3 regions of the Saccharopolyspora sp. NPDC003752 genome follow, and region 3 is predicted to be linked to each of the others. Evidence: riboswitches for the same ligand, from Rfam matches in the RefSeq annotation. Region 3 holds a riboswitch; each other region holds the start of a gene.
The links. Region 3 has a riboswitch for thiamine pyrophosphate ahead of thiC (phosphomethylpyrimidine synthase ThiC). Riboswitches for the same ligand answer to the same signal wherever they lie in the genome.
Positions count from the first base shown of each region.

Region 1 (10,079 bases), on a different contig from region 3:
CTGGCCGGGCACCTCGACCGAACCGCTCCGGAACGCCCGGCGGACCGGCCGAACCTGGCCCGGATGCTGTTCCTCGACCCGCACACCCGCGACCTCTACGCGGACTGGCAGCGCAAGGCGCGCGCCGCGGTCGGCAACCTCCGGCAGGTCGCGGGGCGGCATCCCGAAGACGCCCTGCTGGCCTCGCTCGTCGGCGAACTGTCCATGAAGAGCCCGGAATTCGCGGCGCTGTGGAGCGATCACCGGGTCAAGCCCTGCGAAGCGGACGAGTACGAGCTGCGCCATCCGCTGGTGGGCCCGCTCGCGGTCGCGCAGCAGATCCTCGTGCCGGCCCGCTCGCCGGAGCAGTCCGTGGTCGTGGTCACGACCGCGGACGGCTCCAGTGCGGAGAATGCGATCAAGCTGCTCGCGATGCGTGCGCGGGATTAGCGCGCGTCTCAGCTCTCCGCGCCGCGGCGGCGGAAGGCACCGATGATCGCGGCCGCGAGGGCTGCCACGACGAACGACGTGAGCGCGGCGCTCATCCACGCCGGGACGGTGAAGCCGAGCGCGTCCCGCAAACCGGTCCACAACTGGCTCCACCAGCCGAGTTCGCCCGGGTTGATCAGCTGGAACGCCGCGAAGCCCAGGAACCAGGCCAGCAGCATGCCCCAGCGGGACGGGGCCTGCGCGGACAGATCGTAGCTGCGACGGCGGCCGTGCAGGAAGTAGTCCACCGCCAGCACGCCGAACATCGGCACGAACACCGAGCCGATCAGCAGCAGGAAGTTCGAGAACTCGGCGATGTCCAGGGTCAGCGCGAGCAGCGTGATCAACGCCCCGATGATCACGCACAGCACCCGGCGGTCGGCGCTGGGCCGCAGGTTCTGGATGGAGACCGCGGTCGAGTAGGTGTTGGCGAAGGACTGGTCGACCTCGCGCAGCACCAGGACGCCGAAGAAGATCACCCCGAGCGGCACCGCGAGCATCGGGTCGAACACCTTGTCCGCATCACCGGCCACCATCGCCAGCCCGATCAGCCCCAGCAGGTAGCAGGCGATCTGGGTGACCGAGTAGCCCACCGTCGCGGCCGTGAACGCGCCGGACACCGACTTCGAGTGCCGCGAGTAGTCCGAGGCGACCGGGATCCAGGACACCGCGACCGCCAGCGCGGCGTCCGCGCCGGGCCAGAAGCCCTGCCAGGAACCGGTGCTCATGTCCGGCAGCGGCTGCCGCAGCAGCTGGACGAAGAAGTACACCATCGCGATCGCCACCGCGATGCTGACGTAGCGGCGCAGCAGGCGCAGCGCGCCGAGCGGGCGCAACGTGAGCACGGTGGTCAGCGCACCGGCCACCAGCACGTACAACCAGTGCGGGCCGCCGCCGAACAACGCCTCCGCGCCCTGCGCGATCACCAGGAGTTCGAAGGTTCCCCAGCCGATCAGCTGCAGGATGTTCAGCACCGTCGGCAGGTACGACAGCTTGGTGCCGAACAGGCCGCGCAGCAGCATCATCGCCGGGGCGCCGGTGCGTGCTCCCGGAACGGCCGCGAGGCCGACCATGATGCTGCCGATCACGGTGCCCACCACGCACGCGGTGACGGCGGCGGCGAACGACAGCTGCGGCACGCCGGCCGGCGCGAGCACGGCCAGCGCGCCGCTGAAGCCGAGCAGGCTCACCCCGAGGTTGCCCCAGAACGCGCCCTGGTCGAGCACGCCGAGCGTCTTCGGTGCCGGTTCGTCCAGGGTGTGCGGAACTTCGGCACGATCGACGTCAAGCGCCATCAACAGCTCCCTACGCCGGCATTATCCGGACAGGTTCTGCGGTCGGTGGCGCTGTGGTGCCACCCTCTCAGCCCGGTGCGCCCGAGCTCCCGCGTGGATTGAGTCGGCGACACCCTACCCCGATCAGGTGACCGATGCCAGCCGGGTCACCGACGGCGGTTGCCGAACAGGCCGCGGGTGATCTCCCGCCCCAGCGCGCTCGCCGCCGAGCGGAAGAACGACCGCACCGCGGGATTGTCCATCGCCTTCTCCAGGAATCCCGACGCTTCCGACCTCTCCGGCGCTCCAGGCTTTTCCGGCACGGCGGCGATCTTCTTCGCCAGGAGTTCGTAGGCGGATTCCCGATCGACGGTCTGCTCGTACTTCCCGTGCAGATCGGATGAAGCGGCGGCGGCTCGCACCGCGTCCTCGCCGATCGCGCCCATCAGCGAGCGGGGCGCGCGGAGCCGCGTCCACGCGACCGGCGTCGGCGCACCGGTCTCGGAGAGCACCGTCACGATCGCCTCGCCGATGCCCAGCGACGTCAGCGCCTCGTCGAGCTCGTAGTGCTCGGTCGTCGGGTAGGTCTTCACCGTGCGCGCCAGGGCCTTCTGGTCGTCCGGGGTGAACGCCCGGATGGCGTGCTGGACCCGGGCGCCCAGCTGGGAGAGCACCGCGTTGGGCAGGTCGGTGGGCAGCTGCGTGCAGAAGAACACGCCCACCGCCTTGGACCGGATCAGCTTGACGGTCTGCTCGATGCGCTCCAGGAACGCCTTGGACGCGTCGCTGAACAGCAAGTGGGCCTCGTCGAAGAAGAACACCAGCTTCGGCCGGTCCAGGTCGCCGGCCTCCGGCAGCTCCTCGAACAGCTCGGCCAGCAGCCACATCAGGAACGTCGAGAACAGCACCGGGTCGGCCTGCACGTCGTCGAGCTCCAGCAGGTTCACCACGCCCCTGCCGTCGACCTGGCGGAGCAGGTCGGCGACCGCCAGCTCCGGCTCGCCGAAGAACTCGTCCCCACCCCGGGCCTCCAAATTGGACAGTGCCCGCAGGATCACGCCCGCGCTGGCGGCCGAGACCCCGCCGATGCCCTTGAGCTCGGCCTTCCCCTCGTCGCTGGTCAGGTACTGGATCACCGAGCGCAGGTCCTTGATGTCCAGCAGCGCGAGCCCGCGCTCGTCGGCCCAGTGGAAGATCAGGCCCAGCGTCGACTCCTGCGTCGCGTTCAGGCCGAGCACCTTCGCCAGCAGCAGCGGCCCGAAGCCGGTCACGGTCGCGCGGATCGGCACGCCCCGGCCGCCGGTGCCCAGCGACAGGAACTGCACGGGGAACGCCGCGGGCCGCCAGTCGTCACCGACCTCGGCGGCGCGGGCCGCCACCTTGCCCCCGCCCTCCCCGGGAGCGGACAGGCCGGAGAGGTCGCCCTTGACGTCGGCCAGCAGCACCGGCACGCCCGCGTCGGACAGCTGTTCGGCCAGCAGCTGAAGCGTCTTCGTCTTGCCCGTGCCGGTCGCGCCCGCCACCAGGCCGTGCCGGTTCATCGTCGCCAGCGGGATCCGCACGGCGGCAGCGGCATCGACCGAGCCGTCGACGACCACCGCGCCGAGCTCCACCGCCGCGCCTTCGGTCGCGTAGCCCGAAGCGATCTCCTGTGCCGCGTTGCCCGCCACCGCGCCCTCCGATCCTCGCCGGTTCCCACCCGCTCGACGCTAAGCCGCCGGGGACCCGCCCGGGCGACGCGCCACCCGGACGAGCGATACCAGCAAGGGCCGGTATTGACCTCGACCTTGGTGTAACTCCTAGCCTCGGGAACATCGGAACACGACGAGGAAAGCGAGAACACCATGCCCGTCCAGCTCAACCACACCATCGTCGCCACGTCCGACAAGGTCGCCCACGCTCGGTTCGTGGCCGACCTGCTCGGCCTCCCGGACCCGGAACCGTTCGGCCCGTTCATGTGCGTCCAGACGAGCAACGACGTCACGCTGGACTACCTGGAGACCGCCGAGAAGATCGTCCCGCAGCACTACGCGTTCCTGGTCAGCGACGAGGAGTTCGACGAGATCTTCGGGCGGATCAAGGCGCAGGAGCTGCCGTACTGGGCCGACCCGGCGCACCAGGAGGCGGGTGAGATCAACACCCGGGACGGCGGCCGCGGCGTCTACTTCGACGACCCCGACGGCCACGTCCTGGAGATCCTCACCAAGCCCTACGGCAGCGGCCGGTAGCAGATTCCCCCTGGTCAAGCACGGAGAGCGCGTTGGGCCGCGGCAGCCGCCCGGCGCGCTCGCGCGCGTGCTCCGGGGGGATGGGATCTTCCGCCGAATCCGGTTAGAGTGTGGTCAGACCACCTGTCCGGACCGTGGCGTTCCCGTCGCCGGGCGGTCGAAGGCGGAGGAAAGGAGCCACCCGTGAGCGTGCCCGAACTCGATCGTCTCCGGCAACGGATCGGCGCGGAGGAGGCCCTCGTGGTGGCGTTCTCCGGCGGTGTCGACTCGGCACTGCTGGCGGCCGTGGCGCACGAGGTGCTCGGTTCGCGGATGCTCGCGGTCACCGCCGTCTCACCCAGCCTCGCCGCCGACGAACGCCGGCAGGCCAAGGAGTTCGCGCGCGGCCTCGGCTTCGCGCACATCGAGGTCTGCACCGACGAGGCCGACCGCCCCGAGTACGCCGCGAACGACGGAAACCGCTGCTACCACTGCAAGTCCGCACTGTTCGACGCGCTGGAGCCGCTAGCGGCCGCCATGGGCGCCGGCATCGCGCTGGGCACCAACCTGGACGACCTAGGCGACCACCGGCCCGGCCAGCAGGCAGCCGCGCAGCGCGGCGTCATCGCGCCGATGGTGGACGCCGGGCTCAGCAAGGAAGCGGTCCGGCGGGCCAGCCGGGAACTCGGACTGTCCACTGCGGACAAACCGGCGGCGGCGTGCCTGGCCTCGCGCGTCGCCTACGGCGACCCGGTGACGCCCGAGGTGCTCGGCCGCATCGAGGAAGCCGAAGCGGCGATCCACCGCCTCGGCTTCGAGGTGTGCCGAGTGCGGGCGCACGGCCAGGGCGCGGTGGCCCGGCTGGAGGTCCCGGCGGCCGACATCGACCGGGCCGCGGCGCGGCGCGAAGAGCTGGACCGCGCGGTGCGCGAGGCCGGTTTCCAGTTCTGCGCGCTGGATCTGGCGGGATTCCGAAGTGGACGGATGAACGTCCTGCTGCCGCTGCTGCCCGCCCGGACCGCCTCATGACCGGGTTCACCGATCTCGGGTACGCGCGGGTCGACACCGACCGGGAATCCCGGCAGGGCCTCCCCGAGGTCGTCTACGCGCCCGGCAAGCAGCCCGCGGAGATCGCCGGCATCGTCGCCGAACTCCTCGCCCGGGGCACCGGGCCGGTGCTGGTGACCCGCGTCGAGGCCGACGTCGCCGCGGCGATCGCGGTGCCCGGTGGCACCTACCACGAGACCGCGCGGCTGCTGGTGTGGCGACCGGCGGCGGCCGGGGCGTTCCGGGTCTGCATCGCCACCGCGGGCACCTCGGACTGGCCGGTGGCCGCCGAAGCCGAGGCGGTGGCGGCCGCGATCGGGCTGTCGACCGAGGTGGTCCGCGACGTCGGCGTGGCCGGGATCCACCGGCTGCTGGCGGCCCGCGACGAGCTCGACCGGGCCGACGCGGTGATCGTGGTGGCGGGCATGGAGGGCGCGCTGGCCAGCGCCGTCGGCGGGCTGGTGGCCTGCCCGGTGATCGCGGTGCCGACGTCCACCGGTTACGGCGCGGCCCTGGAGGGCGTGACGGCGCTGCTGGCCATGCTGACGTCCTGCGCGGCGGGCCTGACCGTGGTCAACATCGATTCCGGGTTCGGCGCCGCGATGGCCGCGCACCGGCTGGCCCAGGTGGTGGCGAAACCGCGATGATCCTCTGGCTCAACCCCGTCACCGGCGTCTCCGGGGACATGCTGCTCGGCGCGCTGCTCGGCCTCGGCGCGCCGCTGGACCGGGTGCGCGCGGCCGTGGCGTCGACCGGGCTGCCGGGCTGGCGGCTGTCCACCGAGCAGGTGCAGGTCAACGGCATCGCGGCGACGAAAGCGGTGGTGGACGTCGACGACACCAGCACCGAACGGCACGCCTCGGAGCTGATCGCGCGAGTCCGGCAGGCCCGGCCCGAACCCGTGGCGGAGCTGGCCGCCGCGGCGATCACGGCGATCGCCGAGGTGGAAGGCGCCCTGCACGGCGAGCACCCGGACGACGTGCACCTGCACGAGATCGGCGGGCTGGACACCGTGGTGGACACCGTCGGCGTGGCCGCCGCGCTGCACGCCCTGGGCATCACGGCCGTGCATTCCGCGCCGCTGGCGCTGGGCAGCGGAACGGTGCGGTGCAGCCACGGCGTGCTCCCGGCGCCCGCCCCGGCGACCCTGCGGCTGCTGCGCGGCGCGGCCGTCGTCGGCACCGACCTGCCGGGCGAGACGGTCACGCCGACCGGCGCGGCCCTGCTGCAGGCGATCGGCACCCGCTTCACCCCTCCCCCGGCGATGACGGTGCAGGACACCGCCTACGGCGCGGGCACGCGCCGGTTCTCCCAGCGCCCCAACGTGCTTTCGGCGACGCTCGGGGTGCCGCTGGGCGCCGGACCGGCCGAGCCGATGGTGGTCCTGGAGTGCAATGTGGACGATGTGACCGGCGAGGTGCTGGGGCACGTGATCAACCGCGCGCTGGAGCGCGGCGCGGCGGACGCCTGGACGACGCCGGCGACGATGAAGAAGTCCCGCCCGGCCCAGGTGCTGCACGTGCTGTGCCGCCCGGAGCTGGAATCCGGGCTGTCCGACCTGGTGCTGGCGGAAACCGGCAGCCTCGGGATCCGCCGCCACTCGGTGGACCGCCGAGCCCTGCCGCGCCGGACCACGACGGTCACGGTGCAAGGCCACCAGATCCGCATCAAGCACGGCCCCCACCACGCGAAACCGGAGCACGACGACGTCGCAGCGGCAGCGGCGGCCCTGGGCCGCCCCCTCCGAACCATCGCAGCCGAAGCCCTCGCGGCCGCGCGGCGAGACACCTGAAATACACCGTTTCCGCTGGTCAGGAACCGTGTCTACGTCGTGTTGCCAGAGCGACACCAAGTGCACACGGGCGTTGGGCTGCTGCGCGAGGGGCTTGGCGGTGCCAGACTCTTCAGGTCATGGACTGGGAGCAGGTGCGTGCGTGGGTCGCCGGGTACGAGCGGGCCTGGCGCACCCCGGGCGTCGACGCGCTCGCCGGGATCTTCTCCCCGGACGCGAGCTATCGGCAGGCCCCCTACCTCGAACCCGTCGTCGGCCTCGCCGCCATCGGGCGGATGTGGGAGGCCGAGCGGGTCGGGCCCGATGAGGAGTTCCAGCTGACGAGCAGCCCCGTGGCGATCGAAGGCGACACCGCCGTCGTCCGGGTCGAGGTCCGCTACGGCGGTTCGGTGCCGCAGGAGTACCGGGACCTGTGGGTCATCCGGTTCGCCCCGGACGGGACGTGCCGGGCCTTCGAGGAGTGGCCGTTCTGGCCCGACAAGGACTACCGCGCCGCGCCCGGCTGACGCGCCGATTCTTCGCCCAGCGGTCGCCGGATGGTCACCGCCGCCTCACCGCCGCAGGAAGCACGGCCATCACGATGATCACGTGCAGGACGCGATCACGGCGGGCCCGCGCGGCCCGCGGAGAACACGGACCCTCGCGGTGCTCGGCGATTCGGTCGCCGTGGGCATGGGCGACCCGGTGGCCGGCGGCTGGCGCGGGTTCGCCCCGCTGCTGGCCGAGGCGCTCGGCGCCGCGGAGCTGGCGAACGTGGGGGCAAGCGGCGCGCGCATCGCGGCGGTGCATGACGCTCAGCTGCCCGCCGCGCTGCGGGCCGCGCCGGATGCCGCCGTGGTGATGGTCGGCATGAACGACACCATGCGCTCCGACTTCGACGCGCGCCGCCTGCGGCGGCAGCTGAACGACGTCGTGGGGGTGCTCGCCGCCACGGGCGCGGTCGTCGTGACGATCCGCTACCACGACCACGGCCGGGTCTTCCGGCTCCCCGGGCCGCTGCGCAAGGCGCTGGCCAGGCGGATCGACGAGCTCAACCGGATCTTGGACGCCGTCGCCGCCGAACACGCCGCCGGCGTCGTGGACCTGGACCGGCTGCCGGGCGCCTACCACCCGGCGACGTGGAGCGTGGACCGGCTGCACCCCTCCGAGCTCGGGCACCGGATGCTCGCCGCCGCCTTCGCCGACCGGTTCGCCGCGGCCGGGCTGGCCGTGCCGGGCACGGTGTCGCTGGAGTGCTCCGGCGGCGCGCGGGTCAGCGGGTTCGACCACCTGCGGTGGCTGCTCGCCAAGGGCGTCCCGTGGCTGTTCGGCCGCGGCCACGACCTCCTCCGGTACTCCCTGAAGATCCTCCTGCGCGCCGCGCTGGCACCCCGCCGAAACATTTCGTCCATTGAGGACTCCGAACGCGGCGCGAATCCGGAAAAGCCGCTCAGGAACGTCGCCGCACCGGACTAGGATGCGTTCGACCGATCTCTGAACGGAGAGCCATGTTCAGCCATCCTCTCACCGAAGACGCCGCGCTGACGCCGCTCGAACCCTGGCAGGCCGCCGAGTTCGCCGCCCACGCCGAGCGCTACCGCGACCACCTGGCCCCGTGGCTGCCGTGGACCGAGATCGTCACCGACGAGGCGTCCGCCCGGGCCTTCCTGCAGAGCTACGCCGACCGGCAGGCCGCCGACGAGGGGCGCATCTACGGAATCCGGCTGCGCGGCGATCTCGTCGGCGGGATCCTGTTCCGGATCTTCGACGTGCCTTCGGGCGTCTGCGAGCTCGGCGTGTGGCTCGCGCCGGAGGCGGAGGGGCGGGGCCTGATCACGCGGGCCGCGACGCACCTGATCGGCTGGGCCATCGGGGTGCGCGGCATGAGCCGCGTCGAGTGGCGCAACGACGCGGACAACCACCGGAGCAAGGCGACGGCACAGCGCCTGGGCATGACCCTCGACGGCGTGCTGCGCGAATCCGTCCTGCACCAGGGCCACCGCCGCGACGTCGAGGTCTGGTCCCTGCTCGCCTCCGACTGGCGCTCCCGGTCGTAGCTCCCGCGACCCCGGACGTCACCGGTACCGGTCGACGGATTGGCGCATGCCGTGATCCGGATCGGCGTCGTAGGTGCCGTCCGGGTTCCGCGGCCCGAACGACTGCGGGACGTACAGCGAGGCGCACGAGGGGTTCTCCTCGGCGAGGCGGCGGAACTCCGACCAGGCCCGGTCGTACCCGGCGATGTGCGCGCGGATGGCCGCCGTGTCGTAGCTGCCGGTCCGGTCGCCGGCGAAGCCGCGCAGCATCGCGCCCCAGCCGTGGTGGACCACCCGGTGCAGCAGCAGCCCGTACCTGCTCGAAACCCGCAGGTACTCGCGGGTTTCCGGATCCGGGGGCCGGATCTGGGCGGCCAGCCGGTCGATGCGGGCCCAGATCGCCACCGCGGCCGCCTTCTCCGCCAGCGCCGCGTCCACCAGCCCGGCGTCGAGCACGCGCTGGAAGTCCGCGGTGAGGTCCTTGTCCGAGCCGCCCAGGAACTGGTCCCGCAGCCACGTCGTCCGGCCCAGCTCGAACACGGTGCTGTAATGCCCGCGCAGCACTCCCGCCGCCGAAGCCAGCGCGAGCCACCGGAAGCGATCTCTGTCCACTGCGGACAGACCTAGCCGCTGTCCGTGCTCGTCGAAGATCGACCGCTCGGCGCGCCCGGTGTCGCGCGCCCACCGGCTCACCACCGCGAAGTTGAGGTCGCACCAGAGCTCGTGCTCGATGTACGGCCCGCGCCAGCCGCCGCCGCGCGACCACGTCCAGATCCCGCGCAGGTTCGGGTGGTCCCGGATGTCGGCGAGCCCGTTGGGCCCGGGCGCGCCCGCGTTCTCCTCGAACCCGTTGAGCACGCCGTCGCCGATGTAGTTCGGATGCGCGCCCTTGCCCTCGTACTCCCGCTGGCACTGCACCTCCACGACCTGCGGGTGCCTGCCGATGGCGAGCGTCGGGTTGAACGCCCTGGTGCGCCAGTAGTCGCCCCGGGTGTGCTTGATGGAGAAGATCAGGTTCGGGTGCGGCGGGACGCGGTCGGTGACGCCCAGGTAGTACGCCGGATCGGTGTGGAAGCCGTCGAACGACCACGTGCGGTAGAACAGCAGCTTGCCGCGCTTGGCGCAGACCTCCTCCCGGAGGATGTCGAGCAGCAGCAGGTGGCTCTCGGCGCCGCGGGTGATCGGGTTGTTGCCTGTGTGGTGCGGCGTGTTCGACAGGTACGCCTCGCCGGTCCGCACCACCAGCCCGTCCAGGTCCGGGAACCTGTCGAAGACC
Region 1 covers NZ_JBSGJZ010000004.1:218,049-228,127, reverse strand. The annotation lists gene ACWEV3_RS07800 (helix-turn-helix transcriptional regulator) at 1-429, shown strand, start outside; gene ACWEV3_RS07795 (purine-cytosine permease family protein) at 438-1,763, opposite strand; TPP riboswitch at 1,754-1,866, opposite strand; gene ACWEV3_RS07790 (helicase HerA-like domain-containing protein) at 1,910-3,412, opposite strand; gene ACWEV3_RS07785 (VOC family protein) at 3,587-3,970, shown strand; gene larE (ATP-dependent sacrificial sulfur transferase LarE) at 4,154-4,978, shown strand; gene larB (nickel pincer cofactor biosynthesis protein LarB) at 4,975-5,643, shown strand; gene larC (nickel pincer cofactor biosynthesis protein LarC) at 5,640-6,788, shown strand; gene ACWEV3_RS07765 (YybH family protein) at 6,908-7,294, shown strand; gene ACWEV3_RS07760 (SGNH/GDSL hydrolase family protein) at 7,377-8,243, shown strand; gene ACWEV3_RS07755 (GNAT family N-acetyltransferase) at 8,276-8,824, shown strand; gene ACWEV3_RS07750 (hypothetical protein) at 8,843-10,079, opposite strand, start outside.
Region 1: linked by a shared signal. The riboswitch ahead of ACWEV3_RS07795 (purine-cytosine permease family protein) and the one ahead of thiC (phosphomethylpyrimidine synthase ThiC) in region 3 are both predicted to bind thiamine pyrophosphate.

Region 2 (10,079 bases), on a different contig from region 3:
CCCGGTGTGCATCTTGTGGTCCCTTCACACACTGTCGGGGCATTGCTGCACACTGTTCACAGGCGTAGTGGCGCATCGGATCGGACGGACTGTTGCCCATGAGGGAGTGGCGTAATTCGGTCGGGGTTCCCGTACGGGTTTCACGACTGTTGACAATGTTGATCTTCGGCTTGGTGGCGTTGCTCGTCGCCGGCTGCAGCGAATCGGGTTCGGGGACCACTCCGGCGTCCGATGAGGTGCCGCCCGCACCGACACTGGAACTGGCACCGCAGAACGGCGCCAAGGACATCTCACCGGCCGGGCCGATCAAGGCGACGGCGGTCAACGGCAAGATCGTCGAGGCGGTGCTGACCAACTCGGAAGGCGCGAAGCTGTCCGGTGCCATCGCGCCGGACGGGGCGAGCTGGACGGCGGGCGAGAAGCTCGGCTACGGCAAGACCTACACGCTGTCCGTGACCGCGCAGGGGGCGAGCGGGCCGGCCATCACCCAGCAATCCACCTTCAGCACGGTCTCGCCGGGCAAGAAGAGCTTCGTGTCGATGAACCCGCTCGACGGGCAGACCGTCGGCGTGGGGCAGCCGCTGGCTTTCTACTTCAGCCAGAACGCCCCGGCGCCGGACAAGGCCAAGGCCGAGGAAGCGATCAAGATCAGCACCGAGCCGGCCGTGGAGGGCGCGTTCTACTGGTTCAACAGCCGCGAGGTGCACTGGCGGCCGAAGGACTACTGGAAGCCGGGCACCAAGGTGTCGATCGACGTCGACGTGTACGGCAAGGACCTCGGCAACGGGGTCTGGGGCGAGGAGGACCGCAAGGCCACCATCACGATCGGCGATGCGGTCGTCCTGAAGGCCGACGGTGCCTCGCACCAGATGAGCATCGAGAAGAACGGCGAGGTGATCCGGACCATGCCGGTGTCGCTGGGCAAGCCGTCCTTCCCGTCCAACAACGGCGTGCACGTGGTCACGGAGCACCACGCCACCAAGGTGATGGACTCCTCGACCTACGGTCTGCCGATCGAGGCCGGCGGCTACCGCACCGAGGTGAAGTGGGCGGTCCGGATCTCCAACGGCGGCGAGTTCCTGCACGCCGCGCCGTGGTCGGTGGGCGACCAGGGTCGGCGCAACGTCAGCCACGGCTGCATCAACATGAGCATGGAGAACGCCAAGTGGGTCTTCGACCTGCTGAAGAAGGGCGACGTCGTGCAGATCACCAATTCCGGCGGGCCGAACCTGCGTTCCTGGGACGGTTTCGGGGACTGGCAGATCCCGTGGGACCAGTGGGTGCAGGGCAACAGGTGAGTTGGGCGTGAGCGGTTGTTCCCGGCGGCACCGGGAACAACCGCTCACCCCGAGCGACCGGGCAATGAAGAAAGGCCCCGTTCCAGCGGAACGGGGCCTTTCTTTGGGGTGAGTGACGGGAATCGAACCCGCGACACCTGGGACCACAACCCAGTGCTCTACCGACTGAGCTACACCCACCTCGGCCGCTCGGACCGGCCCTTTCGGACCCTTCCGGAGCAACGCTCACATAGTAGCGTGCGCTGTCACCGGGTTTTCCACCGGCTCCGGTTATCCCGGTGCGCGCTGGTCAGCGGCCGTTCTCCGGGGTCTCGCGGGCCTTGCCGGCGCCATCGCCGTTGAGCAGTTCGGCGGCCACCGCCTGGGCCTGTTCGCTGGTCGGCCCCGGCTGCGGGACGAACGCCGTCCGCCGGTAGTAGGCGAGCTCGCGGATGGACTCCCGGATGTCGGCCAGCGCGCGGTGCGCGAGGCCCTTCTCCGGCTGCGCGTAGTAGATCCGCGGGTACCAGCGGCGGCACAGCTCCTTGATGGACGACACGTCCACCATCCGGTAGTGCAGGTGGGCGTCCAGCCGCGGCATGTCGCGCGAGATGAAGCCGCGGTCGGTGGCGATCGAGTTGCCGGCCAGCGGCGCGGAACGGTCGACCGGCACGTACTGGCGGATGTACTCCAGCACCCGCTGTTCGGCTTCTTCGAGGGTCACCTCGGAGCGGCGCACCTCTTCGGTGAGCCCGGAGCGGTCGTGCATGTCGCGCACCACGTCGGGCATCCCGGCGAGCGCCTCGTCGTCGGCGTGGATGACGATGTCCACGCCTTCGCCGAGGATGTTGAGGTCGGCATCGGTGACCAGGGCGGCGATCTCGATCAGCGCGTCCTTGCCGAGATCGAGACCGGTCATTTCGCAGTCGATCCACACTAGACGGTCATTCACCCGAGGCAGCCTAACCCGCCACGGGACGTGATCGTGCAGCCGTGCCGGTCATGCCTCCAGGCGGGCGAGCAGCTCGCGCGGCACGACCTTGCCGGTGGCGTTGCGCGGCAGCTCGTCGAGGAACACCACATCGCGGGGCATGGCGAACTTCGACAGCCTGCCGCGAAGCCGGTCGCGCAGCTGCTCGGCGTCCAGGTCGCCGTCGGCGCGGAGCGCCACGAACGCCGCGAGCCGCTGCCCGAACTCGGCGTCGTCGACGCCGATGACGGCGGCCTCGGACACCTCCGGCATCCCGGCGATGGCGTCCTCGGTCTCCTTGGGGTAGACGTTCTCGCCGCCGGAGATGATCATGTCGTCTTCGCGGCCGACGACGAACAACCGCCCGGCGGCGTCGATGCGCCCGAGGTCGCCGGTGGACATCAGTCCGTCTCGGATCTCCCGGCTGCTGCCGTTGGTGTAGCCCTCGAAGAGCATGTCGTTGCCCGCGAAGATCCGCCCGGTCGCGCCGCGGCGCACCGGTGTCCCGTCCTCGCCGAGGATGCGCACGATCGTGCCTCGCGGCGGTCGGCCCGCGGTGCCAGGCGCGGCGCGCAGGTCGTGCGGTGTCGCGATGCTCACCCACGACACCTCAGTGGAGCCGTAGAGGTTGTAGAGCACCGGCCCGAAGGCGCGCTGGAACCTGGTGGCCAGGTCGGCGGGCAGCGCCGAACCGCTGCTCGCCACGATGCGCAGCGCATCGTGGCCGTACTTGGTGCGGATCCGTTCGGGGAGTTCGAGGATGCGCTGCAGCATCACCGGCACCGCGAACATCGACGTGCACTGGTGGCGCTCTACGGCGCTGAGCGCGTGCTCGGGATCGAACTTGCGGTGCAGCACCAGTGTCGCGCCGAGTACCGAGCCGAGCTGGAACGCGGCGATTCCCCAGGTGTGGAACAGCGGCGCGCTGACGAGCACTCGTTCGCCGCTGTGCAGCGGCACCCGGGACAGGATCGACGCCGCGGGGGCCAGCGCCGCCGGATCGGGGCGGCGGGCGCCCTTCGGGGTTCCGGTGGTGCCGGAGGTCAGCACGATCATCCGGGAGTGCCGGCCCGGCCGGGGCAGCTGCTTGGCCGGCGCGGTGGTGATCAGGTGCTCAAGGGTGTCGTGGCGGGTGGTGCCCTCGGTCCACGCCAGCACGGCATCGAGGTCCTCGGGCAGGTTCGGCAGGTGGCTGCGGAACTCGGCGTCCAGGACGAGCAGGCCGACCCGCTGCTCGGCGATCACGTCGACGAGCTGGCGGCTGCTCAGGCCGGTGTTGAGCAGCACCACGTCGACGCCGAGCTTGGCGGCGGCGACGATCGTTTCGACCGGACCGTGGTGGTTGCGGCACAGCACGCCGATCCGGGTGCCGCCGGGGACGCGGTCGCGCAGGCCGTTGGCCAACCGGGTGGTGCGCTGCGAGAGCTCGGCGTAGCTGAGCGCGCCGCGCTCGTCGATCACGGCCGGGCGGTCGGCGTGGCGCACCGAGCCGACGGCGAAGCCCAGCGGCGGCGTGATGCCCCAGCGCCGCCAGGCGAGGACGACCCGCAGCAGCTTGTCCGGCCGGAGTGGGCTGATCACCCCCTGCTTGGCCAGGACGAACGCCGTGTGCAGGCCGGACGTTCCGCGCCCGAGGAGCGCGGCTGATCGTTGCCAGAACGTGCTCACGCAGTCACCTCTCGGTCGCCAGGTTACCGGGAGTAGATAATGCCGTGAGCGGACTGCGCGGGGAAGGCCGAGATCACGAGAGCGGGAGCGGACCGTCGTCCGCCCCCGCCCTCGATGGGTGTTCACTCGAGCGTGGCGGCCTGCACGATCGCGTCGCGCAAGGCCGCCCGCAGCCTGCCGACCTCCAGCGGTGACAGCACTGCGGTCTCGCCCGGTGGGGCGATCAGCACGACGTTCTCCTGGTTGACGAACACCGCCATGTCCCGACGTCTGCCGGCGACATCGCGGCAGCTCACATGCCACTGCTTGGTGGGCTCCACGATCCCCAGCCTCCCTGTTGCAGTTCGCGCGCTCTGCCTCCAGCGCGCGGTATTGATCGAGGGACGCGGTTGGGTATGAACCGTGACGGCATATGCCAGCATCATTCGCGGGAGTGGCTCAGAACACATCTCCATCGGGTGGCCTGGAAACTCCGAGTGATCATTCACTCGGACGGCGGTTCCCGGAAAGGCAGAAGTCCGCAGCTCCGTTCGAAGCTGCGGACGTGAGTCGGTGGGCTGGGGCTCAGACCGGGCGGACCACCAGGCCGTTCGCCTCGGCGGTGAAGGTGACCGCCGCTTCTTCGAAGTCGGCGATCGGCAGCTCGTCGCGGACCAGCCGGTGCGGCGCGTCGAAGGCCTCCACCCGGATCTCGCCGGTGCTCAGCGTGCGCTCCGGGAAGTCCACGCCGCCGACCTTGACCTCCAGCTCGCTGCCCTGCACCGCGATGGTCAACCAACCGCCGGGCACCGTCAGCTGCTCGCCGTCGTAGGTCAGGGTGAGCCGGCTGGCGGCGGGGTCCTCGGAGCGGACGGCGACGTGCGAGATCGCGACGTCGCGGTGGCCCGAGTCGCCGGCCAGGGCGATCACGTCCCGCGTGACCTCCTCGGCCGGGCCGTCGCCCGGCTTCGGCGTGAGCACCGGGGCGCGCAGCTCGGCGGCCACCCGGTAGGGCTGCCACGAGCCGGCGCCGATCAGATTGACCACGGCGGTGACGTCGACGTCGGCCAGCAGCCGGGCGCTGCCCGGAGCCGGCGTCACCTCGACGGCGTCGACGTCGCGCCGGTTCAGCAGCTCGCGCAGCGCCTTCGCGCGCTGCCTGCTGTTGCGGTCGAATCCGCGGGTGATCGCCACCGTCCCCGAGCCGGCGGCCGCCACGGCGGCTTCGGTCAGGTCCGCCAGCGGGGCCCAGATCCGGGCGGGATCCTCCGGCCGGGGTTGCCGGCGGGAACGGGCGAAGCTCGGGGCATCGGTCGTGGTTTCCATCATCAACCACTTTAGTCCGCGATGAAGGGTCCCCTTGCCTACCGGTGGGTGCCTTCACGGTGTGAATTCGATCGCTGTGCCGATTCCGCTCGGGTCGCGTGGGCCGATCGGAGCAGGCGGGCGGCTGCGATCGGAGTGGTCCGGCCGCCGAACGGTCTTGTCGCGCGGCGCACCTGGGGCAATGCTGGGGCGATCATCTAGGGGGGGCGGGATGACCGAGGTGCACTTCCCCGAACTCGGGCGCAGGCAGGCCGGTCGCGATCCGGCGCGCGGCGTGCTGGTGTGCTGGCTGGTCGCGGACGGCAGCCGGGTGCGGGTGGGCGACCGGTTGGCGGAGATCAGGGTGGGCGGCGATCGCTGCGGCCGGACGGTCGGCTGGGTTTCCGCGCTGGCCACCGGCACGCTGTGGCACCAGGTGCGGCCCGGCGAGGTGCTCACCGCCGGCGTGGTGGTGGGCCTGATCGACTGAGAGCCGTCCGGGAGGCTGCGGCAGGGCGGCTCTTGCGCTTGGCACCGCTTCGCGGAACTGGTTCGGAAACAGCGAGGCGGGCGTGGTCGCGGGCCGGGCCCGGTTGTTAGGTTGGTGGCAGTGACGCGGGGTGCCCGGCTGCCGGGCTGAGAACAGACCCGTTGAACCTGACCTAGCTCGTACTAGCGGAGGGACGTCATGGTTCCCAATGTGCTGACCATCGCCGGCACCGACCCCAGTGGCGGAGCAGGCGTGCAGGCCGACCTGAAGACCTTCTCGGCGCACGGCGCCTACGGCATGTCCGTGATCACCGCGCTGGTCGCGCAGACGACCACCGGGGTTTCCGAGGTCCACGAGGTGCCGCCGGAGTTCATCACCGCGCAGCTGGTCACGCTGCTCGACGACGTGCGGGTGGACGCGGTCAAGATCGGCATGCTGGCCAATGCCGAGGTGATCCGCGCGGTGGTCGAGGTGCTCGACCGCTACGCGCCGCCGCACGTCGTGCTGGACCCGGTGATGGTCGCCAAGAGCGGGGACCGGCTGCTCGCCCCGGAAGCGGTCGGCGCGCTGCGCGAGGAGCTGCTGCCGCGGGTGGACCTGATCACCCCGAACCTGCCGGAGGCCGCGGACCTGCTGGGCGAGCCGGAGCTCACCGACCCCGCCGACATGCCCGCGCAGGCCGAGCGGCTGGCCGGGCTGGGGGCGAAGCAGGTGCTGCTCAAGGGCGGCCACCTCGACGGCGGGACCAGCGTGGACCTGCTGTACGGCGACGGGATCGCCGAGTTCCTCTCCAGCGAGCGGGTCGCGACCACTAACGACCACGGCACCGGCTGCACGCTGTCGGCCGCGATCGCCGCGCTGCGACCGCAGCGCGGCGACTGGCTCGAAGCGGTGCGCGAGGCCAAGGAGTACCTGACGGAGGCCCTGCGAGCCTCCGACCGGCTCGACGTGGGCCACGGCCACGGCCCAGTCCACCACTTCCACCACTGGTGGTGACCTTTCGGGGTTTCCAAGCTCGTTCTGCGTGGCGGTGCGGGTAGCGGAACCTCAGACGCCGTCTGGACTGTGGGATCCCCGACTTACGTATGTCCAATACGCGGCATCGGGGCTGTCCTCGCCAAGAACCCCTTCGGGGTGGGCACAGTCTGAGAACCCGCGGCGGTGCAAGTTGCGAGCGTGGGCTAAGCGGCTTCGCCGCTTCAAGAACAAGAGCCAAAACCGATTTCCCAAACACCTGTAGAGCCCTGTGCGCAAGGGCTTCCACACGCTACGAGAGGTTCTGATGAGCACGTTGCCCGCTCCGCCCGCCGACGGTTTCTGCGCCAAGGCTTGGGCGCACACCGCCGATCTTCAGCAGGCGATCGTCGAGCACCCGTTCAACGCCGCGCTGACCGACGGCACCCTGGACCGCGACCGCTTCGCGTTCTACATCGTGCAGGACGCGCGCTACCTGGTCGGTTTCGCGCAGGCGCTGGCCGCCGCTGCGACGCGCGCCGACAACGCCGAGGACGCCGCGTTCCTCGCCGGCGCCTCGCAGGGCGCGCTGGTCGAGGAGCGCCGGTTGCACGCCGGGTACGTCGCCGAGTTCGGCCTGTCCGACGCCGAGATCGCCGGGATCGGCACGTCCCCGTCCTGCCTTGCCTACACCTCGTTCCTGCGCGCGAACGCGCTGACCGAGCCGTATCCGGTGCTGTTGGCGGCGATCCTGCCGTGCTTCTGGGTGTACCAGCACGTCGGCACCACGATCCTGGAGGCCACCGGAGGCGCCGAGGGCCACCCGTACCGGGCGTGGATCCAGACCTACGCCGACGACGAGTTCGCCGCGGCCGTGCTGACGGCCCGCGACCTCACCGACCGGGTCGCCGAGGCCGCTGACGACGAGACCCGGCAGCGGATGCTCGAAGCGTTCACCCGGGCCACCGAGTACGAGTGGCTGTTCTGGAACAGCGCCTGGATCAGGGAGGAATGGCCCACCGCGCGCTTCCTCGGATGAGGATTTCCCGGCTCGTCCGCGCAGCGGCGCAAGTTGCGCGGGCGGGCCCGGCGGCGGGCGAAACCCGTTGCGAGGTAGGAAGAATCCGCGCCGACTCGATGTGACCGGGCGCACATGTTGCACCGCTAACGTATCGTGCGGTGCAGCGATGCTCTCTGCGAGACGCCCGTCCGGGCGAGGAGCAAAGCGTGGATTCTTCCACCCGTGGACGGAGTTTCGTCGGCCGTGGGCACTTCTCTTCTGATCGTCTTCGCGGGCATGCTGGTGCCCGTGCTGGCGGCTGCGCCGTTCTACATCGCCGACCGCCGTCGGCAGCGCGAAGACGCAGCCGGCGGCGAGGAGTAGATCAGCGCCCGTAGATCGCCTTCGCGAGTTCTTCCTTGGCCTGCTTCAGTTCTCGCAGCACGTCGGTGGCGAATCCGCCGCTGGTCGGCATGGCCGGGACCCGCAGTCCCTCGCTGAGCGTCCAGCCGGAACCGCGGTCGATCAGCGACCGGTGCTTGTTGGTGTAGTAGCCCGAGTTGATCGACACCGCGACCCCGTGCGCCCCGGCCGCCGCGGCCATCAGGTGCAGGTGGAACCGGCTGGACAGCCAGCGCTGCCCGGCCGCCGCGGGCAGCCCGGCATCCATGATCTCGGCGAACGGGTAGAACCGGGCGCCCGGCAGGTCGTGCTCGACCAGCGCGAAGACCTCGCGGTCCACCCGCGGGATGCCCTCCACGATGCCGACCTGCTCGGGTCGCACGCCCCATTCACTGAGGGTGTCCAGCAGGAATCCGGCCAGCGCGGGCACCGTCACGTCGAGCAGGTCCGACTGCAGGCACACCATGACCTCGCGCAGGTCGTCGTCCCGGTACAGGCCGGGTTCGACGCCGAAGAACATGTCGTCGCCGGTGTGCGAGGCGGCACCGGCCAGCGCCACCGACGGCTCGTCGCGCACGTCGACGACGTCGAACTGCGCGGTGAGGTTGCGCAGCAGCGGCTCCGCTTCGGGCGCGACCGGCCAGAAGCCCTGACCGGTCATCACGGCCCGGCCGCCGGACCGCCGGGTCGCCGCCACCGCGGCCGCGAGCAGGCCGAGGTGGCGCGGCCAGATGCCGTTGACGAACCCGCCGCCGATGATGTGCACCAGGTCGACCCGGGCGGCCAGTTCGATGCCCGCCACCCAGCGCGGCGCCAGCCCCGGGTTGTCGATCGCGTGCTGCACGAACGACGCGACCTCCCACGGGCCGTCGGACGGGGCTTCCCAGCACAGCCGCCAGAACGTGTCGGTGAACCGGGCCCGCGGGTGCAGGTGGCCGAGCAGCACCTCGCTCGGTCCGGGATTGGGGCAGTCGACCCAGATCTCGCTGTCCGGGGCGACGCGCGCCAGGTGCTTCAGCCAGGCCGCGGCGATCAGTTCGTCCCCGTAGTTCGGATGTCCGGTGGTGGCGACGAGGTAGATGGTCGGCGGGTTGGTCAACAGTGGGCTCCAGCCTTCGGGTGCCGAGTCCCTTTCGAACGTAGCAACGAGGCGACCCCGAAGGCCGGGGCGAGTGAGATCTCGCACCCGCCGGCAACCGCTGGTACCAATTAGGTTGGGCTAACTTAACTTGGGAGGCATCTTGACGATTCGATCGCAGGCGAAGGTGGGCACCGACAAGCCGACCCGCTACGCCAAGCAGTTGTCCTCGCACCTCGGCCGGAAGTGCGAGGTTTCCGAGGAACCGGAAGGCATCCGCATCACCCTGCCCGCCGATCGCGGTGCGGGCAGCTGCCTGCTGGTGAGCGAGCCGGACGCGCTCGCCCTGCGCGCCGAGGCGGAGAACGCCGAGGTGCTCGACCGGGTGCAGCACGTGATCGGCCGCCACCTCGAACGGTTCGGTCAGCGCGACGAACTGAAAGTCGACTGGACGAACGACTGAGCATTAACAGCGGCGAGGATCATTCCTTGCTGATCTCGTCGCGGAGCCGGGCCAGCCGCTGGCGGGACCGGTTGAACTTGGCCTCAAAGTGCTTCCCGAACAGGTCGGTCGGCAGCTCCGGGATCTCCACCGGCTCCGCCGTGCGCTGCTGCGGCGCGACCGGCACCGGCTGGGGCTGCTCGGGCTTCGGCTCGGACTCCGCCGGTGCGGCCTGATCGGTGCTCGGCCGCCGGGCGATGACCGTCGGCGAGGCCGACCTGGCCGGGGCGTCCGGCGTGCGCAGCGCGTGTTTGCCCTTCGGTGCGATCGCCGCTTCGGAGACACCGCTCTCGGCGAGACGCCGGTTCGCCCGTTGCAGCAGCGGCCAGAAGATCAGCGTGGCCAAGGCGAAACCGGTGACGAACATCAGCACGAGCAGGTCCACGAGGTGCTCCGATCAGCTCTGCCGGGCGGGTCCGGGGTGCGGGGCGGCGCCGTTGGTGCGCGCCCGCTC
Region 2 covers NZ_JBSGJZ010000001.1:581,614-591,692, reverse strand. The annotation lists gene ACWEV3_RS02830 (L,D-transpeptidase) at 156-1,298, shown strand; tRNA gene ACWEV3_RS02825 (tRNA-His) at 1,403-1,478, opposite strand; gene orn (oligoribonuclease) at 1,588-2,229, opposite strand; gene ACWEV3_RS02815 (AMP-binding protein) at 2,278-3,915, opposite strand; gene ACWEV3_RS02810 (hypothetical protein) at 4,038-4,235, opposite strand; gene ACWEV3_RS02805 (hypothetical protein) at 4,480-5,220, opposite strand; gene ACWEV3_RS02800 (hypothetical protein) at 5,432-5,689, shown strand; TPP riboswitch at 5,806-5,900, shown strand; gene thiD (bifunctional hydroxymethylpyrimidine kinase/phosphomethylpyrimidine kinase) at 5,888-6,685, shown strand; gene tenA (thiaminase II) at 6,972-7,682, shown strand; gene ACWEV3_RS02785 (polysaccharide pyruvyl transferase family protein) at 8,029-9,144, opposite strand; gene ACWEV3_RS02780 (DUF2218 domain-containing protein) at 9,287-9,586, shown strand; gene ACWEV3_RS02775 (hypothetical protein) at 9,606-10,010, opposite strand; gene ACWEV3_RS02770 (hypothetical protein) at 10,023-10,079, opposite strand, start outside.
Region 2: linked by a shared signal. The riboswitch ahead of thiD (bifunctional hydroxymethylpyrimidine kinase/phosphomethylpyrimidine kinase) and the one ahead of thiC (phosphomethylpyrimidine synthase ThiC) in region 3 are both predicted to bind thiamine pyrophosphate.

Region 3 (10,079 bases):
TTCGACGTGCTGCCGCCGGAAACCAGCGTGGCGATGCCGATGACGCCCGCGATCGCACCGACGCCGATCAGGCCGAAGCCGATGATCTTGGCCTTGGCCGGTCCGGTGGGTTCCCCTGAAGCCATCAGTGCAACTCGATTCCCAGTCGTTGGGCGGCCCGTGCGCGCTGCCGTCCCGCCCGTGCCTTGCGCAGCCGCTTGATCAGCATAGGGTCTGCCCGTTCGGCGACCGGACTGTCCAGCAACGCGTTCAGCAGTTGGTAGTACCGCGAGGGCGACATGTCGAACAGCTCGCGGACCGCGAGCTCCTTCTTCACGCCTTCCCGCTTCCACCACTGCGACTCGAAGGCCAGGATGCCCCGCTCCCGGACGGTGAGCTCGCCGTCCGGCGGTAAGGGCTGGGGCGGCACCGGCGGCGGTTCGACGATCCGCTCGATCGGCTGGGTGATCGGCTCGGCGAGGCGCAACCGCCGACCGGGTGCCGGATCGGAATTCGGCTTCCGCTGTTGCAGGCGCGCCAGCTGCTCGCACTGACGAGCGATCTCCTGCGCGGTCAGCATTTGGGCGGCGTCCATCTGGCTCCTCGCCTCGCGATTCGGGACTTCCCGCGTTCGCTGGAATCACACAGCTGTGATTCCACCCCAATTACACCATGCCCGGAATCCCGGCGGGAGCGGATCACACCGGTGAGCACCGGCTCCGGAACACCCCGACTGCCCAAACCGCTAAAGTCCCGCTCATGGCTGTTCACCCGATCTGCGTCGTCGGCGACCCGGTGCTGCACAACCCCACCCGCCCGGTGGAGCACTTCGACGACGAGCTGCGCACCCTCGTCGAGGACATGTTCGAGACGATGGCCGCCGCCAACGGGGTCGGGCTCGCGGCCAACCAGATCGGCGTCGACCTGCGGGTTTTCGTCTACGACTGCCCCGACGACGAGGGCGTCCAGCACCGCGGCGTGGTGGTCAACCCCGAGCTGACCACCTCCGAGATCCCGCAGACCATGCCGGACCCGGACGACGACTGGGAGGGCTGCCTGTCGGTGCCCGGCGAGTCGTACCCGACCGGCCGGGCGAGCCGGGCGAAGGTCACCGGGTCCGATGTGGACGGAAAGCCGATCGAGGTCGAGGGGACCGGTTTCTTCGCCCGCTGCCTGCAGCACGAGACCGACCACCTGGACGGCCACCTCTACCTGGACCGCCTGATGGGCCGCCACGCCCGGGCGGCGAAGAAGATGGTCCGCCGCAACGGCTGGGGAATCCCGGGCCTGACCTGGGACCCGGCGGAATCCGGCGACCCCTTCGCCGAAGACGAGGACTGATCAGAATTCCTTGGTCTCCAAGGTGAAGTCGAAGGGCTCGGGCAAGGCGATCGGTTCACCGAATGGCACTCTGTGCTGAAATCGGTATCGGCCATCGGATGGCCCGGAGTACAGCGTCACCGAAGGTTCGTCCTTCGCGAAACGATCGATCAGCAGGAACAGCGAAACACCACCGTGCGCATATCCCCACAGTTTCTCGTTCCGGTCCCTGTCCGCATTTGACTTCGACGTGATCTCGACGGCGAGCAGCGCCCGCCCTGCGGGCACCGGAGCGGGATCGTCGCCCGATGGCAACGCATCCATCGGAATGACGACCAAGTCAGGGATGAAGAGATTGCTCCGCAACGGGATCTCGACAGCAGCAGTTTGAAAGATTCCCCAGTTCTGCGGAATCACGCGAACGAGAGCGCGATGCATTCGGTCAGCGATCACATTGCGGCCATATCCCGGCGGCGGGGTCATGACGATGCTCTCCTCGATGATCTCCGCGCGCCAGCCCTTGTTGGGCAGATCCAGGTTCTGCCAGACCTGAACCAGTTCGTCCCACGTCGAACGCGGGAGCACCGGAGCGGCAGTCACAGCGCGGTCACCCCCTGTATCGATTTCATCACGCACCGTACTCACCACCTCTGACAACGTTGTGATCGCCCTGGTCATGAGCCTAATGGCAAACCGGCCTGCCGTCATCGGGGTGAACCGGGGTTGGCAGCCCGCGGTCTCCCGGCTAGCCTCGGGCAGCGACAAATCAACACCGCGGGAGCTCGCACCAAGAGCGGGCTGAGAGGGCGGCTGGAGAACTCCGGGGCCGCCGACCGCATGAACCTGACCGGGTAATGCCGGCGTAGGGAGTGGATGGCAGTGGCCGACGTGCGTCCGAACGCGTCCGAAAGCGGAACCCAGATCACCACCGGGCCGATCAGCGGCTCGCGAAAGGTGTTCCGGAACACCGAATCCGGCCTGCAAGTGCCATTCCGCCGCATCGAGTTGACCAACGGCGAGCACCTCGACGTGTACGACACCTCCGGGCCGTACACCGACGAGAACGCCACCGTCGACGTCCACAGTGGACTACATCGGATGCGGGCGGGGTGGACCGACGGGCGGGAGCACCGGACCCAGCTCGGCTGGGCCAGGGCCGGCGTGATCACGCGGGAGATGGAGTACATCGCCGTCCGCGAGGGCGTGTCGCCCGAGCTGGTCCGCGACGAGGTGGCCGCGGGCCGGGCCGTGATCCCGGCCAACCGCTGCCACCCGGAGAGCGAGCCGATGATCATCGGCAAGAAGTTCCTGGTGAAGGTCAACGCCAACATCGGCAACTCCGCGGTGACCTCCTCGGTCGAGGAGGAGGTGGAGAAGATGGTGTGGGCGACCCGCTGGGGCGGCGACACCGTCATGGACCTGTCCACCGGCAAGCGGATCCACGAGACCCGCGAGCGGATCCTGCGCAACTCGCCGGTGCCGATCGGCACCGTGCCGATCTACCAGGCGCTGGAGAAGGTCAACGGCGATCCGGCCGCGCTGACCTGGGAGATCTACCGCGACACCGTCATCGAGCAGTGCGAGCAGGGCGTGGACTACATGACCGTGCACGCCGGCGTGCTGCTGCGCTACGTGCCGCTGACCGCGAACCGGGTCACCGGCATCGTGTCCCGCGGCGGCTCGATCATGGCCGCGTGGTGCCTGGCGCACCACCGCGAGAGCTTCCTCTACACGCACTTCAGCGAGCTCTGCGAGATCCTGCGCGACTACGACGTCACGTTCTCCCTCGGCGACGGCCTGCGGCCGGGCTCCATCGCGGACGCCAACGACCGCGCGCAGTTCGCCGAGCTGGAGACCCTCGGCGAGCTCACGCACATCGCCCGCGAGCACGACGTGCAGGTGATGATCGAGGGCCCGGGCCACGTCCCGATGCACAAGATCGCCGAGAACGTGCGCCTGGAGGAGGAGCTCTGCGGCGAGGCGCCGTTCTACACGCTCGGGCCGCTGACCACCGACATCGCCCCCGCCTACGACCACATCACGTCCGGCATCGGCGCGGCGATGATCGCGCAGGCGGGCACCGCGATGCTCTGCTACGTCACGCCCAAGGAGCACCTGGGGCTGCCGAACCGGGACGACGTCAAGACCGGCGTGATCACCTACAAGATCGCCGCGCACGCCGCCGACCTGGCCAAGGGGCACCCGCGGGCGCAGGAACGGGACGACGCGCTGTCCAAGGCGCGGTTCGAGTTCCGCTGGACCGACCAGTTCAACCTGTCGCTGGACCCGGACACCGCGCGCGCCTTCCACGACGAGACGCTGCCCGCCGAACCGGCCAAGACGGCGCACTTCTGCTCCATGTGCGGGCCGAAGTTCTGCTCGATGAAGATCACCCAGGACGTCCGGAAGTTCGCCGCGGAACGCGGCCTGACCAGCGTCGAGGCGATCGAGGCCGGGATGCGGGAGAAGTCCGACGAGTTCGCCGGGGCCGGCGGCAAGGTCTACCTCCCGCTGGCCGACTGACCCCGGGCAGGTTGTCCACATCCTCCGGCGTGTCGTGGCCCGACACGCCGGAGGACCGCAATTTCCATTGAAATCGAAGGTCCAATTTCCATTGAAATCGCGTTCCAGGCCGGTCCGCGCCTTGGAAGATCGGGCGGAGCGGGGCCGTAACATGAAGTGGATGCACGAGATCTCGGCCGGGCACGAACGTCGGCCCGCGAACAACACCGCTCCCCCGACCGCGCTGACCATCGCCGGGTCGGACTCCGGCGGCAGCGCCGGGATGCACGCGGACCTGCGCACCTTCTTCGCCTGCGGCGTGCACGGCATGACCGCGGTCACCGCCGTGACGGTGCAGAACACCGTCGGCGTCACCGGGCTGGTCGAGATCCCGCCGGAGACCGTCGCCGCGCAGGTCGACGCGGTCGCCTCGGACATCGGCGTGGACGCGGCCAAGACCGGGGTGCTCGCCTCGGCCGCCACCATCGAGGCCGTGCTGGACGTCTGCGACGAGCACGGCATCGGCCGCGACGGTCGCACCCCGTTCGTCGTGGACCCGGTCGCCGCCTCCCGCAGCGGCGAGCCGCTGCTGCGCCCGGACGCGCTGGACGCCCTGCGCCACAAGGCCTTCCCGCGCGCGACGCTGGTCACGCCGAACCTCGACGAGGTGCGGCTGCTGACCGGCATCGACGCGCGCACCCGCGCGGACCTGCTAGACGCCGCGAAGGCCGTCTTCGACTTCGGCCCGCAGTGGGTGCTGATCAAGAGCGGCCACCTGGCCGACGACCCGGAGTGCATCGACCTGCTCTTCGACGGCAACGAGGCGATCCCGCTGCCCGGCCCCCGCTACGCGACGGTGCACACCCACGGCGCCGGCGACGTGTTCGCCTCGGCGATCACGGCCGCCCTGGCGAAGGGCGCTTCGATGCCGGACGCGGTGCGCAGCGGCAAGCGGTTCGTCACGCGCAGCGTGTCGGACGCCTACCCGCTCGGCGCCGGGGTCGGGCCGGTGTCGACGTTCTGGCGCATCAGCCCCCGGTCCATCTGAACCCCCCAACCGGGCCCCTAATAGAGTGATTTTCGTCCCGGATCTGTAACCCGAATGGCGTGCCCGATCGACACAGGGGTTGAGAAGCGCGTAATTCCCGAGATCGTGGGCCAGCGGCGGCCCGCGGTCCGCTGCGCGCTGCGCGCACGACGACGACAGGGGTTTGCAACAGCGTGGCTAAATCGGTGTGGACGCGAGTGCGGGGACTGCTGGCCACCGAGGCCGGGGCGCCGGATCCCCGGCAGCGCCAGTACGCGGTGCTGGTGCTCGTCGCCGTGGTGGCCGGCACCGCCATCGGCTGGATCTTCGGCCTGCAGACCCCGGCGCTGATCGCCGGCCTGACCGCGGTGCTCGCGCTGATCGCCACCGGCGGCCAGTCGCTGCGCTCTGACCTGCAGCGGTTCGTCTGGTTCACCCCGGCGCTGGTGCTCGTGATGACCGTCGGCCCGCTGCTGAGCAGCATCCCGGTGCTGGCCGGGCTCGCGGTGGCGGTGGTGGTCTTCGGCGCCGGCATGCTGCCCGCGCTGGGCGAGCACTACCGCATCGGCGGGCAGACCTTCGCGGCGGCGACGCTGGTGTCCACCACCACCGGCATCGGTTCCGACCAGCCGGTGCTGGTGCTGCTGGCGGCGAGCGCCGCGGGCGCGGCGTTCGCGCTGGTGCTGCGGGTGATCATCGGCCTCGGCGATCCGACCAGGGCTACCCGCGTGGCGGTCGCCCGCACGCTGCTCGAACCCGGGCCGGGCGTCGTCGAATCCGCCGCCGCCGCGTGGCGAGCCGACGGGTCCAGCACCTGGCTCGGTCAGGTGCTCGCCGGGGCGGCCCGCTTCCGCGCGGCTCGGGAGACCCTGCTCGTGCAGGCCCAGCAGAGCGACCGGGCCGAAGCCGCGCGCCTGGAGCAGATCGTCGCGGAGGCCGACCAGGTCGCCGCCGAGCTCGCCCGGGCGGTGCGCTCCCGCGCCTGCACCGGACTGCCCGCGGCGGCCCGCCGCGACCCGGCGCTGGCGGTCGTGGCGCGCGGCGGACGGCAGGACCTGCCGGACGCGGTGCAGGGCCTCAACCAGGGGCTGGACCGGATCCGCGGTGCCGTGGTGCGGCGCGTCGAGACGCCGCTGCCGCCGCCGGCTCCCGGAGCGCGCCGCGAACGCGTGCTGGGCGCGATCCGCGCACACCTCTCGTTCCGCTCGTCGCTGTTCCGGCACGCGCTGCGCTGCACCCTCGCCGTCGCCTTCGGCATGGTGATCGTCCTGCTGCTGCGCGACCCCTCGGCGTCGAGCTTGCTGCTCGCGCTCTACGTGGTGCTGCAGCCTGCGGCCCGCGACAGCATGACCGGCGCGCTGGAGCGCACCGGCGGCGCGGTGCTGGGCGTGACCGCGCTGGCCGTGCTGATCACCCTGCTGCCGGGGGCGTTCTTGCTGGTGCCGCTGGTGATCGGCGGCATGCTGCTGAGCATGCCGCGGCTGCGCACCGACTACCAGGCGCTGCTCGGTTGCCTGATCGTCGTGACCGTCGTCGACCAGGCGATGCGGCTGGACCGGCCGCTGGTGAACGTGGGGATCAGCTTCGCGGCGAACACGGCGGTCGGCGCGGCGATCGCGCTGAGCGTCGGCTACGTCAGCTACCTGGTGCTGCCCAGCAGCATCCTGCCCGATGTGCGCGGCGCGGTGCGGTCGACGGTGTGGGCGGTGTCCGAGCTGCTGCGCAGCGTGCGGGCGGCCGGGCAGGGCGTTGATCTGCCCGCGGCATTGCAGGCCGCGAACGTGCTCGCGCTGCGGCGCACCCAGGACCTGCTGGGCATGCCCGCGCTGCTCGACGGGACCGGCGAGGAGACCGACGACGACCGGGCGACGCGCGCGGCGGCGATCGCGCTCGACGCGTTGCGCCAGGACGTCGCGACGCTCGCGTTCCGGCCGGAGTCCGAGCAGGCGATCGCGGTGCCGGCGCTGCGCGCGGTGGACGACCTGCTGGGCGGCAAGCCGACCGCGAAGATCCCGGACGTGCCCGAGGGCAGCGCCCCGGCGACGGAGCTGCTGGCGAGCTCGCTGGTGGAGAACGCCCTGCACGCCCGCCAGGCGATCGACCGGACCTTCGGTTACGACAACCCGTGGAAGAGCTACACGATCAGCTTCGTCCGCCCCGAACGCCTCCACATCCGCTGACTCCGGCGAGCACCGAAGCTCGGCAGGTGCATGGTGCGGCGCTTTCGCGCGAAACCGTCACCGGCACGCATGGCGAACGCCGCTTTCGCGCGAAACCGCCACCTGCACGCATGGCGAACGCCGCTTTCGCGCGAAACCGCCATCTGCACGCGTGGCGTACGCCGGTTTCGCGCGAAAGCGGCGTACAGAACGAGTTCCCGGACAGGCCGCGGAAACGTTCCTCAGGGCCGGGCATCAGCGTTGCCGGAAGTCCGGCGCGCTGCCGGCGACTCCCTCCTGCGGGGGAGGAATCTCCAGCCCCAGCGGGAGTTCTTCGCAGCGGGACGTGCTTATCGTCGCTCGCATGGTTGATTCTGATGTGCCGCGGCGCTGGCCTGCTTCAGCGGTGGCGGTGCTCCTCTTCGGTTATGCCGCGGGGAAGGCCGTTTTCGCGTCGCAGGGCCGACTCGGATTCCCGGGCGGGCCGACCGTGCCGGAGGCCGTCCAAGAGGGCTACTTCATGGATGCCGCCGGTGCGCAGTGGCTGGCCAGCGCGACCGGGATCGTGGGCGCGTGCGTGGCCCTCGCGACGGTGACTCCGCTGGGGCGTCGCGCGCCCAGGTCGTTGATGCTGCTGGTGCTGGCCGGGATGCTGCTGGCCGTCGGCGCCGGCGCGGCGATCATGGTCGTGGACGGCTTCATCGGCATCGGGGTGGGCTGGCAGTGGCACCACGGGGTCCTCGGGATCGTCGTGATCGGGCTGCTCGTGGCGATGATCCAGTCCTACGCGAAGGCGACGAAGCATGTCGTGGGCTGACCGGACGCGTGCCGGCGCGTACGGGGCGGCGGCCTGCGCCGCGGCCTACGGGTCGATGAAGCTGGCGCAGGCGCTGGGGGCCAATGCGCTGGCCGACAAGGACCCGCTGCGGCCGGACCTGCGCGAACGGTTGCTCGCCCGCGATCCGTTGTTCGTGGCAAGCCACTGGGTGCTGGCCGCTGCCGCGGTGGTCGGCGTCATCGTCGCGCTCGCCACCACCCGGCCCTGGCGCGCGCCCCTCCCGCGCCGGCTGCTGCTGACGATCGCCTGGACGCTCGGGATCCTCATGATCGTCCGGTCGATCGGGCCGCTGGGCATCGGCTTCGTCTCGGACGCGTTGGTGCTCACCGGGATCGACGTGCCGCCGCCCGAGCACGCCGCACTGGCCCGCGACCTGGCGCTCTGGGACCTGCTGCTGTGGTCGCCGTTCTTCCTGCTCTGGGGCGTGTGCTGGACGCTGGCCGGCCGTCGGCTGGGCAGGGACCGCCCGGCCCCGACGGTCCACTGAGGACTCGTCGGGGCGATCGGCTCACTCCAGGGGACGGCCGGGGCTGGATGCCTGCGCCCAGAAGCGCTTGGGGATCCGGCCCGCCAGGGCCGCGAGGCGGCCTCCCTCGACCGCCGCCCGCATCGCGGCCGCCATCCGCTCCGGGTCCTGGGCCCGGGTGACCGCCGTGGCCAGCAGCACCGCCGAGCAGCCGAGCTCCATCGCCAGCGCCGCGTCCGAGGCCGTGCCGATGCCCGCGTCCAGCACGATCGGCACCGACGCGCGGGAGACGATCATCTCGATGTTGTGCGGGTTCCGGATGCCCAGGCCGGTGCCGATCGGCGAGCCGAGCGGCATCACCGCGGCGCAGCCGGTCTCCTCCAGCTTCAGCGCCAGCACCGGGTCGTCGTTGGTGTAGGCCAGCACCACGAAGCCCTGGTCGACCAGCTGTTCCGCGGCGTCGAGCAGCTCCACCGGGTCGGGCAGCAGGGTGTCCTCGTCGGCGACGACCTCCAGCTTGACCCAGTTCGTCTCCAGCGCCTCCCGCGCCAGCTGCGCGGTCAGCACGGCCTCCGCCGCGGTCCGGCAGCCCGCCGTGTTCGGCAGCGCTTCGATGCCGAGCTTGCGCAGCAGGTCGAGCACCCCGGTGCCGCCGCCGGCGTCGGCCCGGCGCATCGCCACGGTCGTCAGCTCGGTTCCGGACGCGATCAGCGCGCGCTCCAGGACCGCGAGGTTCGTCGCCCCTCCGGTCCCGGTGATCAGCCGCGAACCGAACTCGCGGCCGGCGATCACCAACGGGTCGTCCATGACTCTCCTAACAACGGGTCCACCGAATCCGGGTAGCGCGGGATCCGGCGTGCTTCTGTTGCCTTGCAAGGGGATTCGTGCCAGCGGGGCGTCAGCCGCCCTGCACTGCGGTGAGGACCTCGATCGCGGCATCGGGGCGCAGCGCGGTCCCCGGCCACAGGGCGCGCGGCACCACGGCGCCGTCCAGCGCCACGGCCACGCCCCGCTCGGGCACCCCGAACTCCCGCAGCACCGCCGCGAGCGTTGCGTCGGCGGCGACCTGCCGGGTCTCCCCGTTGATCACGACGTGCACTGGTGTCCTCCCCATCGGCTCGGATCGGCGGCCTTGATCTCGACGGCGGGTTCCTCGTCGCGCAGCAGCGCGAGCACCGCCTCGACCGTCACCGGGGCGAGCAGGAAGCCGCCGCGGTGGTGCCCGGTGGCCGCCAGGACACCGGGTTCCAGCCAGCCGAGCACCGGCAGGTTGTCGTCGGTGCTCGGGCGCAGCCCGGCCGCGGCCTCGACCAGCCGGTATTCGGCGATGCCCGGCATCAGCCGCTCGGCGTCGGCGATCAGGTCCCGCACCCCGCCCACGGTGACCTCGGTGTCGAACCCCACCTCGTACTGGGTGGCGCCGAGCACCAGGCCGCCGTCGTCGCGCGGCACCAGGTAGGTCTGCCGACCGCGCACCGGGCCGCGGATCGTCCGGCTCGGCGGCGGCAGCGCCGTGCTCCGCGCGCGCAGGCGGAGGATTTCGCCCTTCACCGGCCGGATCCGGTCCCGCAGCGCGGGATGCAGCGCGCCCGAATGCACGCCCGCCGAGATCACCGCGACATCGCAGTCCACAGTGGAACCTTCGAGCTCCACCGCGCCGGGCCGGACGCGCTTCGCGTTCGCCGCGACGAACTCGACGCCCGCCGCGGTCGCGGCCGCGCGCAACGCGGCCAGCGCGAGGCGGTTGTCGACCGCGAGATCGCCCGGCACTTCGAGCCCGCCGCGCAC
Region 3 covers NZ_JBSGJZ010000026.1:86,242-96,320, reverse strand. The annotation lists gene ACWEV3_RS29000 (LytR C-terminal domain-containing protein) at 1-125, opposite strand, end outside; gene ACWEV3_RS28995 (DUF3263 domain-containing protein) at 125-574, opposite strand; gene ACWEV3_RS28990 (peptide deformylase) at 739-1,320, shown strand; gene ACWEV3_RS28985 (Uma2 family endonuclease) at 1,321-1,977, opposite strand; TPP riboswitch at 2,064-2,185, shown strand; gene thiC (phosphomethylpyrimidine synthase ThiC) at 2,179-3,822, shown strand; gene thiD (bifunctional hydroxymethylpyrimidine kinase/phosphomethylpyrimidine kinase) at 3,983-4,849, shown strand; gene ACWEV3_RS28970 (FUSC family protein) at 5,023-7,008, shown strand; gene ACWEV3_RS28965 (hypothetical protein) at 7,352-7,804, shown strand; gene ACWEV3_RS28960 (DUF3995 domain-containing protein) at 7,791-8,312, shown strand; gene thiG (thiazole synthase) at 8,334-9,098, opposite strand; gene thiS (sulfur carrier protein ThiS) at 9,190-9,390, opposite strand; partial or broken gene thiO (glycine oxidase ThiO) at 9,378-10,079, opposite strand, start outside.